3 regions of the Actinoallomurus sp. CA-142502 genome follow, and region 2 is predicted to be linked to each of the others. Evidence: predicted binding sites of a transcription regulator. Region 2 holds the regulator's gene; each other region holds the start of a gene.
The links. The regulator LexA, encoded in region 2, represses DNA repair genes until DNA is damaged. The targets are predictions, from matches to a motif close to TCGAACANNTGTTCGA.
Positions count from the first base shown of each region.

Region 1: the regulator LexA is predicted to act here: its motif matches at 1,744-1,759, upstream of uvrA (excinuclease ABC subunit UvrA).
Region 3: the regulator LexA is predicted to act here: its motif matches at 1,380-1,395, upstream of ACQEV1_RS19025 (SAV_6107 family HEPN domain-containing protein).

Region 1 is NZ_JBNJMY010000001.1:5,196,518-5,199,790, reverse strand. It holds gene uvrA (excinuclease ABC subunit UvrA) at 1-1,629, opposite strand, end outside; gene ACQEV1_RS24740 (hypothetical protein) at 1,784-2,602, opposite strand; gene ACQEV1_RS24735 (MBL fold metallo-hydrolase) at 2,723-3,273, shown strand, end outside.
Region 2 is NZ_JBNJMY010000001.1:8,504,305-8,507,577, forward strand. It holds gene nrdR (transcriptional regulator NrdR) at 1-304, opposite strand, end outside; gene ACQEV1_RS39685 (LysM peptidoglycan-binding domain-containing protein) at 542-925, opposite strand; gene lexA (transcriptional repressor LexA) at 1,124-1,822, shown strand; gene leuS (leucine--tRNA ligase) at 1,927-3,273, opposite strand, start outside.
Region 3 is NZ_JBNJMY010000001.1:3,921,982-3,925,254, forward strand. It holds gene ACQEV1_RS19015 (epoxide hydrolase family protein) at 1-789, shown strand, start outside; gene ACQEV1_RS19020 (YbaK/EbsC family protein) at 738-1,202, opposite strand; gene ACQEV1_RS19025 (SAV_6107 family HEPN domain-containing protein) at 1,547-1,996, shown strand.

The sequences.
Region 1 (3,273 bases), 3.3 Mb from region 2:
GCCGATGTCGCGCAGCCGGATCAGGGTCTCCAGCAGACGGTGGTTGTCGCGCTGGTGCAGCCCGATGGACGGCTCGTCGAGGACGTACAGGACGCCGACGAGGCCCGAGCCGATCTGGGTGGCGAGCCGGATGCGCTGCGCCTCGCCGCCGGCGAGGGTGGCCGACGCGCGGTCGAGGGTGAGGTAGTCGAGGCCGACGTCGAGCAGGAAGCCCAGCCGTGCGTTGATCTCCTTGAGGACCCGCTCGGCGATGTGCTTCTCACGGTCGTTGAGCTCCATCGACAGCAGGAACTTGGCGCACTCGCCGATCGGCATCGCGGCCACGTCGGCGATGGACCTGTCGTTGACCGTGACGCTCAGCACGACCGGCTTGAGGCGGCGGCCCTGGCACGACGGGCACGGGATCTCCCGCATGTAGCCCTCGAACCGCTCGCGGCTGGAGTCGCTCTCGGCCTCGGAGTGGCGGCGCTGGACGTAGGGGATCACGCCCTCGTACGTCGTGTAGTAGGAGCGCCGCCGGCCGTAGCGGTTGCGGTAGCTCACGTGGACCTGGGTGTCGTGGCCCTTGAGGATGGCCTTGCGCGCGGCGGCCGGGAGACGCTCCCACGGCGTGTCCAGGTCGAAGCCCAGCGCCTCGCCCAGCGCGGTGAGCAGCCGGAGAAAGTAGTCGCTCACGTGCCCGCCGGACCACGGCGAGATGGCGCCCTCGCCGAGGGTCTTCTCCACGTCGGGCACGATCAGCTCGGGGTCGACCTCCATGCGGGTGCCCAGGCCGGTGCAGTCGGGGCAGGCGCCGTACGGGGAGTTGAACGAGAAGGACCGGGGCTCGAGCTCGTCGAAGGACAGGTCGTCGTAGGGGCAGTAGAGGTGCTCGGAGTACATCCGCTCGCGGCGCTCGTCGTCCTCCGGCAGGTCGACGAAGTCGAGGATGACCGTGCCGCCGGTCAGCCCGAGCGCGGTCTCGACCGAGTCGGCCAGGCGCCGCCGCGAGCTGTCCTTGACGCTCAGCCGGTCGACGATCACCTCGATGTCGTGCTTTTCGTACTTCTTGAGCTTCGGCGCCTCGTCGAGGCGTACGGTCGCGCCGTCGACCCGGGCACGGGAGAAGCCCTTGGTCTGCATCTCGCGGAACAGCTCGACGTATTCGCCCTTGCGCCCGCGCACGACCGGCGCGAGCACCTGGAAACGCGTGCCCTCCTCGAACTCCATCAGCCGGTCGACGATCTGCTGCGGCGTCTGCTTGCTGATCGCGCGGCCGCAGACGGGGCAGTGCGGGTGCCCGATGCGCGCCCACAGCAGGCGCAGGTAGTCATAGACCTCGGTGATGGTGCCCACGGTCGACCGCGGGTTCTTCGAGGTGGACTTCTGGTCGATCGACACCGCCGGCGACAGGCCTTCGATGAAGTCGACGTCCGGTTTGTCCATCTGGCCGAGGAACTGCCGCGCGTACGCCGACAGCGACTCGACATAACGCCGTTGGCCCTCGGCGAAGATCGTGTCGAACGCCAGGCTGGACTTTCCGGATCCGGAGAGCCCAGTGAAGACGATCAGCGCGTCACGCGGCAGATCGAGCGAGACGTCCTTCAAATTGTGTTCACGTGCTCCGCGCACGATGAGACGGTCGGCCACGGCGTATTCGCAATCCCCTTGAGAGCCTGGACGAGACAGGTCAGCTTCAGGCTAACGAGTGGGTGCGACGGTTTCTTCCAGACGACCTCATCCACCCCGCTCGTCGCAGCTGAACCGTACACGTGTTCGAATGAGCGTCGCCACCGGAACACGCCTACTCGGGACCGTCGTCCAGGGCGTGCTCCAGGTACCGCTCCGCCGACCGGCGTACCGCCTCGACGCCGTCCGCGCGGACGATCCGCCGCCACCACGCCCCGTACACGCGCTCGAACGGGTAGGGCTCCAGCAGCCGCAGCGCGCGCCGGATGACGCGCGGGCGCTCGGGGATGTGGTTGGGATAGCTGTACATGAAGCTGACGTAGCGCCGGTCCTGGACGACGGTGAGGATGTCGCCGGACAGCAGCGCGCCGCGCCCCTCCTCGCCGTCACGCCAGTGCAGCACCTGGCCTCCGGCAAAGTGCACCCCGGCGTTGACCAGCGTGAGCCCGTCGCCGAGTGAATGCGTCTCCCCCGACCAGAAGACCACCGAGTCGTCGGGCCGGGCCACCCATTCGCGGTCGGCCTCGTGGATGTAGACCGGCGCGTCGAACGCGTGCGCCCACTCGATCATCGAGCCGTAGAAGTGGGGATGGCTGATCGCGATGGCCGAGACCCCGCCCAGCTCGCGCACCCGGGCGACCATGTCGTCGTCGATGTAGGTGATCATGTCCCACAGGACGTTGCCCGACGGCGCGCGGACCAGCAGGGCACGTTGCCCGATCGCGGTCGGCGGTGTGGCGCCGACACCGACGATGCCCGGCCCCTCCTCCTCGATCCGCCCGCGGTGCCCGGCCTCGCGCAGTTCCGCCAGGGTCGTCCACCGCTGACCGTCCCAGCCCACGTACTGCCGCTCGTCCTCACAGATCGGGCAGTCGGCGCGCGGCGCGCCGTACTGCGCCCCGCAGGTGCGGCAGATGGGGAGATCGTCTCGCATACGGGCAGCGTAACCGCCGACGTCCCGGGCGACGTGGACCCTCCGCGGTCCCCACCGTGACAGGATGGAACGAGAGCCGAAAGGAAGCCGCAAGGCGCCCGCGCCCGATCGGAGGACAGCGTGACCTACACAGGCGACGTCAAGGTCGGTGGGCCCCCCGACGTGCGAGAGCTCCCCGCCTTGACGATCACCAAGCTGGCCGTCGGACCGTACGAGAACAACGCCTATCTGCTGCGCTGCACGGCGACGGGCGAACAGGTCCTCATCGACGCCGCGGCCGAGCCGGACCGGCTGTTCGAGATCATCGGCGACGGGCCGCTCTCCCACGTCGTCACCACGCACCGCCACCAGGACCACTGGGGCGCCCTCACCGCCGTGATCGACGCGACCCACGCGCGGCTGGTCGCCCACCCCGACGACGCCGAGGCCCTGCCGCTGCCGGTCACCGAGCCGGTCGAGCACGGCGGCACGGTACGCGTCGGGCAGGTCACGCTGTCGGTCCTCCACCTGCGCGGGCACACGCCCGGCTCGATCGCGCTGCGTTACGACGACGGCGACACGCCCCACCTGTTCACCGGCGACAGCCTGTTCCCCGGCGGCCCCGGCAACACCTGGGGTGACGCGAAGCTGTTCAGCCGGCTCATGGACGACCTGGAGGAACGCGTGTTCGG
Region 2 (3,273 bases):
AACGCATCTCGGCGTTTCCGGTCGCCCGGATGGCCTCTTCGACGCGTTGCCCGAGCTTGGCCAGCGCGTCCTCCGTCACCGGGCGCCCCTGACAGGCCCGGCGCACCCCAGCGATGATCTTGTCGCGGGAGAACGGCTCGGTGACGCCGCTGCGCTTGGCGACCATCAGGAGTACGGTCTCCTGGGTCGTGAAGCGGCGACCGCACTCGGGGCACGACCGGCGCCGCCGGATCGCCGCGCCGTCTTCGGTGGAGCGGCTGTCGATCACCCTGCTGTCGGGGTTACGGCAGAACGGGCAGTGCACGATCCATCCCCTCCCCCCGGCGGGCGTTACGTCCTCGATTACAGCGACTTCACTGCGTGACCACAACCTGTGGTGAACTACATCCATGTAAGTACTAGATGTAGTGGTCTACCGTACGGCTCTACGAGGGCCTCCGCAACCTCGTCCGCCACATGAGCACGAAGACGCCGACGCCGTCACGGCGGCGTCGGCGTGTCGCGCCGCCGCCCCGCGAGGGCGCGGCGAGCGGCGAGCCCGTCAGCGCGCGGGGATGTAGATCTTCTGGCCCGGATTGACGACCGCGGTGGACAGGGCGTTGAGGTCGATCATGCGCTGGACCGTGACGCGGGGGTCGACCTCCGGCCGGGCGCGTACGGCGATGCCCCACAACGTGTCGCGCGGCCCCACGATCACCGACTCGCGCGCGACCGCCGGCCCCCTCTCGCCGCCGGACGTGGCGCGGGCGCCGTGTCGCGCCCCCGTCCAGTAGCCGGCGAGGAGCGCCAGCGCCACGGCGCAGACCACGACGACCCGGCCGCGCCGGGTGAGCCGGAGAGGTGTGCCGGGATGAGCCCGACGCTCGCCCATGAGCCCTCCCTCGGGAGTGACCAGGCTCACGCGCCCATCGATTCGCTCGCTCATGTCGATCTCCCCTCTGCCGAGTCGAAAGAGATTTCGATCGAACATCTGTACGAGTTGTACCGCGAGAGCCGACGAATTTCCAGGACATCTTCGAACAGGTGTTTGATCATTTAGCGGGAAGGCGCTAACGTCCGTGTACAGGAACGAAATACCGGCGACAGCGCGTCACCGGAGCGCAGTCATCCAGCGGAGACATATATGAGCAAGGTTCGGGAAATGCCCGACGGCCCCCGCGACGAGTCGGGGCTCACGGCACGCCAGCGCAAGGTCCTGGAGGTGATTCGCGACTCCGTCCAGCGCCGCGGTTACCCTCCGTCGATGCGCGAGATCGGCGAGTCGGTCGGGCTGACGAGCACCTCCAGCGTGTCGCACCAACTGCGCGCGCTCCAGCGCAAGGGCTTCCTCCTGCGCGACCCCAACCGCCCGCGCGCCGTCGTGGTCCGCATGCCCGGCTCGGCGGCCGTGGCCACCGAGCCGGAGTCGTACGAGACGACCTCGGGGCAGGAGACGGCGACCCGCCCGGCGCCCGCCTACGTGCCTCTCGTGGGCCGTATCGCGGCCGGTGGCCCGATCCTGGCCGAGGAGGCCGTGGAGGACGTCTTCGCGCTGCCCAAGCAGCTCGTGGGCGAGGGCACGCACTTCCTGCTCAACGTCACCGGTGACTCGATGATCGAGGCCGCGATCGCCGACGGCGACTGGGTGGTCGTCCGCCAGCAGCCGGTGGCCGAGAACGGCGACATCGTCGCCGCCATGATCGACGGCGAGGCCACCGTCAAGACGCTGAAGCGCCGCGACGGCAAGGTCTGGCTGATGCCGCACAACCCGGCGTACGACCCGATCCCGGGCGACGACGCGACGATCCTCGGTCGGGTCGTCGCGGTGCTGCGCAAGATGTGACCGACGCGTCTCTGGACTGTGCGCGGTGAGGGCGCCCCTCGTGGGGTGCCCTCACCGCTTTTCGTGTCGCCTTTGCGGGTGTTCGTCCCGCCCGGGAGGCGGGGTTACGCCGGGACGATGTTGACGATCTTGGGGGCGCGGACGACGACCTTGCGGATGCCGCGGTCGCCGAGGGCGGCCTGGATCTTCTCCGAGGCCAGCGCCAGCCGCTCCAGCTCCGTCTCGCCGATCTCCGGGGAGACCTCCAGCCGGTCGCGGACCTTGCCCGCCACCTGGACCACGCAGGTCACCGACTCCTGGACCAGCAGCGCCGGCTCGGCGGCCGGCCAGCCGGCCTTGGCCACGGACCCGTCCCGGCCCAGGCGCTCCCACATCTCCTCCGCGGTGTAGGGCGCCACCAGCGACAGCATCACCGCCAGCGTCTCGGCCGCCTCGCGCACGGCGGGATCGGCCGGGCCCGCCCCGGAGTCGATCACCCGCCGGGAGGCGGAGGTCAGCTCCATCATGCGAGCCACCGCGACGTTGTAGCGGTGCGCCTCGACCAGCCGGGTGACCTCGTCGATCGTCCGGTGGGTCACCTTGCGCAGCTCGACGTCGCCCGAGGCCGGCCCGGTGCCCGGCGCCGACGTCACGTCGGCGGCGACCCGGTGCGCGCGAGCCAGGAACTTCACCGCGCCGGACGGCGACACGTCGGCCCAGTCGATGTCGTCCTCCGGCGGCCCGGAGAAGATCATCGTCAGGCGTACCGCGTCGACGCCGTACTCGGAGATCTGCTCGCCCAGGTCGACCAGGTTGCCGGTCGTCTTGGACATCGCGGAGCCGTTGAGGATCACCTGGCCCTGGTTGACCAGCCGGGTGAACGGCTCGACGCAGTCCAGCATGCCCATGTCGTACAGCACCTTGGTGAAGAACCGGCTGTACAGCAGGTGCAGGATCGCGTGCTCGACACCGCCGGTGTACTGGTCGACCGGCATCCACCGGCGCGCCTTCTCCACGTCGAACGGGCCGTCGGTGTAGCCCGGCGAGCAGTAGCGCACGAAGTACCACGAGGAGTCGACGAAGGTGTCCATCGTGTCGGTGTCGCGCTTGGCCGCGCCGCCGCACTTGGGGCACGCGACGTTGACCCAGTCGGCGGCGGCCGCCAGCGGCGACACGCCCCGGGGCGCCAGGTCGGCGCCGCGCAGGTCGTCCGGCAGGCGCACCGGCAGCTGGTCGTCGGGGACCGGGACCTCGCCGCAGGCCTCGCAGTGGATGATCGGGATCGGCGTGCCCCAGAAGCGCTGCCGGGAGATCAGCCAGTCGCGCAGGCGGTAGTTGACGGCCGCCTTGCCCAGCCCGCGCTCCTCCAGGATCTCGGTGATCCGCGGGATCGCGGCGCCCTTGGTCAGGCCGTCCAGCGGACCGGAGTTGACCAGCTCGCCCTCGCCGGGGGTCGCGACGCCGGACTCGGC
Region 3 (3,273 bases), 4.6 Mb from region 2:
TTCTCGGTCGTGGTGCCCGCGCTGCCGGGGTACGGATTCTCGGATCCCTATCCGGGGCGGCTCGACCGGGCCGTGATCGCCGGGCTGTTCGACCGGCTCATGGTCGACGGCCTGGGGTACGCGAGCTACGTCGCGCACGGCGACGACATCGGCGGCGGCGTGGTGAACCGCCTGGGCATGTACCACGCCGCGACCGTACGGGCCATCCAGACCACCAACTGGATCCGGCCGGCGGACCCGACTCCGCGCACGCCGGAGGAGGTGGCGTACGTGGAGGCCGGGCGCCGCTGGGAGCGGACCCGGGGCGCGTACGCGCACGTCCAGGCGACCCGGCCGCAGATCCTGGCGTACGGGCTGAACGACTCGCCCTCGGGCCTGGCGGCCTGGGTGCTGGAGAAGTGGTTGACGTGGAGCGACCCGGCGACGCGCGGCCGCCTCGCCGACGACGACCTGCTCACCAACGTGATGACGTACTGGGTGACGGGTTCGATCGGGTCCTCGTCACGCCTGTACGCGGTCGACGCCGTTCCGCCGCCCGAGGCGGTCTCGGTGCCCTCGTCCGTGCTGCTGACGCGCGAGCCGGAGCTCCCGATCCCGCCGGAGCCCTGGCTGCGGCGCGCGTACCCGCGGATGGCCCGCCTGGCCACGACGGACGAGGGCGGCCACTTCCTGGCTCTGGAGTCCCCCGAGCAGTTCGTACGGCACGTCCGCGAGGCGTTCCGGCCGTACCGCTCGGCCTACTCCACCTCGACGGGCGTGCCGCCGGTGATCCGTACGAGCTCGTCGTAGGAGGTCGGGAAGATCGTGTGCGGGTGGCCGGCCGCCGCCCAGACGACCTCGTGCTCGGCCAGCCACTTGTCGACGAGCGTGCGGACCGGGCGAGGGTGACCGACCGGCGCGACCCCGCCGATCGGATGGCCGGTGGCCGCGCGTACGAACTCGGGGTCGGCGCGCTTGACCTTCGCGACGCCGATCAGGGCGGCGACCTTGGCCGTGTCGACGCGGTGGGCGCCGCTGGTGAGGACGAGCAGGGGTTCGCCGTCGGCGGCAAAGATCAGGCTGTTCGCGATCGCGCCGACCTCGCAGCCGAGCTGCGCGGCGGCGGCCACGGCGGTCGGCGCGGCGTCCGGGAGCTCGCGCACCTCGCCGGTGGCGCCGAGTTCCCGCAGGCGAGCGGCGACGTTCGCGGTGTTGGGATGCATGGTCAGCACTTTAGAGCCTGGTTTTGTCGGTCCGCGTTCGTATCGTCGTCAGTGTCGTCGACGGACGGGTGCCGGGCGCACTGACAGCAGTCATGTTCGACCGCCCTGACCTGCGGCGACACGGCGTCATTCGAACATGTTGACGAATGGCGGCGACGCGGGTTTACTGGAGTCATCTCGAACCTGTGTTCGAGTATTCGGTGCGGATTCTCGCGGGTCCGCGCCGGAGGGGTTCGGCTCGCCGGGCAGCGCATGCCAGAGCGAGACGCGGCGGCCGGGCGGGACGAGGGGAAGCGTTTCGCCCGCGCCGTCCGCGAACCCCGACGAGCGGAAGGAGGCACGCCATGTCCGCAAGGTCCACGGCCGTCCCTCTGCGCCCCGTCCCAAGGCGCAGGCCGGCACCGCCGGCGATCACACTGTTGCAGACGGCCAGGCACGGCCTGGTCGAGGCGGCCGAGTCCGCCGTACCCGCCTCACGTTACGTCGCGGCCCACCTGGCCGCGCTGCGCGCCGCGGCCGCGGTGCTCGCGGCCCGGGGCGACCCGACGGACAAGCGCCGCGGCCGGCCCCGGAGCGTGTGGGTCCTGCTCCCGGAGGTCGAACCGGCCCTGCGGGAGTGGGCCGCCTTCTTCGCCGCGGGCGCGGGCAAACGAGCCGCGGCCGAGGCGGGCCTCCCCAGCGCCGTGACCGTACACGAGGCCAACGACCTGCTCCACGACGCGGAGATCTTCGTCGCGCTGGTCGAGACGACGCTGGGCATCGACAGCCAGCCGATGCTCCCGGTGGCCGGCTGACCCCGCCGGCCACCCCGGCCACGGCAGGCCGGGCTGCGAGGCGCGGCCGAGCCGATTGCGCGTGAGCGGTGGTGACGGCCGACCCTCGCGGTCGGTCGGGTCGCGGTTCGCGCTCAGGCCGGCGCGAGGGGTCGGCTGGGGTGCGAGGCGCGGCCGAGCCGATTGCGCGTGAGCGGTGGTGACGGCCGACCCTCGCGGTCGGTCGGGTCGCGGTTCGCGCTCAGGTCGGCCCGAGGGGTCGGCTGGGGTGCGGGGCGCGTCCGGGTGTGAGTGCCGCCGAGCCGTCCTGCACCGGCCACGCTCGCCATGAGCGCCGGGCCGTCCGGCGTCGAGGCGTAGGCAGGCGAGGCCGGAGCGGAACATCCGGCGGTGTCCGCGCCGGCCCGGTCGGTCGGCCGGGTGCGGTTCGTGTCCAGGCGCGAGTGCCGGCGGAGCCGCCCTGCGCGAACCGTGCCCGCCATGGGCGCCGGGCCGTCTGGCATCGAGGCGCGGGCCGGTGAGGCGGCGATGGATCCGGGGAGGCCACAGTGGAATATCCGGCGGTGTCCGCGCCGGCCCGGTCGGTTGGCTGGGGCGCGGCTCCTGTTCCGGGTGTCCGGTCGGTTGCGGGGGTGTCCAGGCCGGCTCGGCCGGTCGGCTGGGAACGAGTCTCGATCAGGTCGGCCCAGGGCTGACCTGGTCGGACGGTTGGAGGTGTGGTTCGTGTCCAGACTGGCCCGAGTGGTCGGCTGGAGTGTGGCGCGCGCCCGAGCTGGCCTGGCTACTCGGCCCCACCTTTTCGTCCAGGTTCGACGGGAGGCTTTCTCCTGCTCCGTCATGGTTTCATCGACGGTTCGTCGTTCGGCCGCGGCCGGGACCGGACCTTCACCTTGGATGCCTACCTACCTCCGGTCCGTACCTACCACCGGGCCGTCCTTCGAGCCATGTGGGGCGCGCGCGGGCTCTGGTCCGTGACCGGTCTTTCCTTCTGTTCGCTTTGAGTAGTCCATGAAGCGTCGTCATCCCCGCCGGGCGCCCCGGTCGGGATGGCGGTGGCCCCCGGGGCGCACGTGGTGACATTGCGGGATGTCCGGTGCGTCCCGGGCGGGCCGGCCTTCACCGGAGCGGCCGGTCTGGCCGCGGGTCCCGCCGAGATCTCTCCCCCCCAATCGGCGGGACCCGCAGGCCGTTACGACCGGAGCTACGAGCACCCGTTACACCGCCGAGCCGTACGGCGACGTCGCGGCTGTGTGGGGAGAGGCGGGCTCCTGAGCCTCACCGATCGGCTCCGTGCGGGT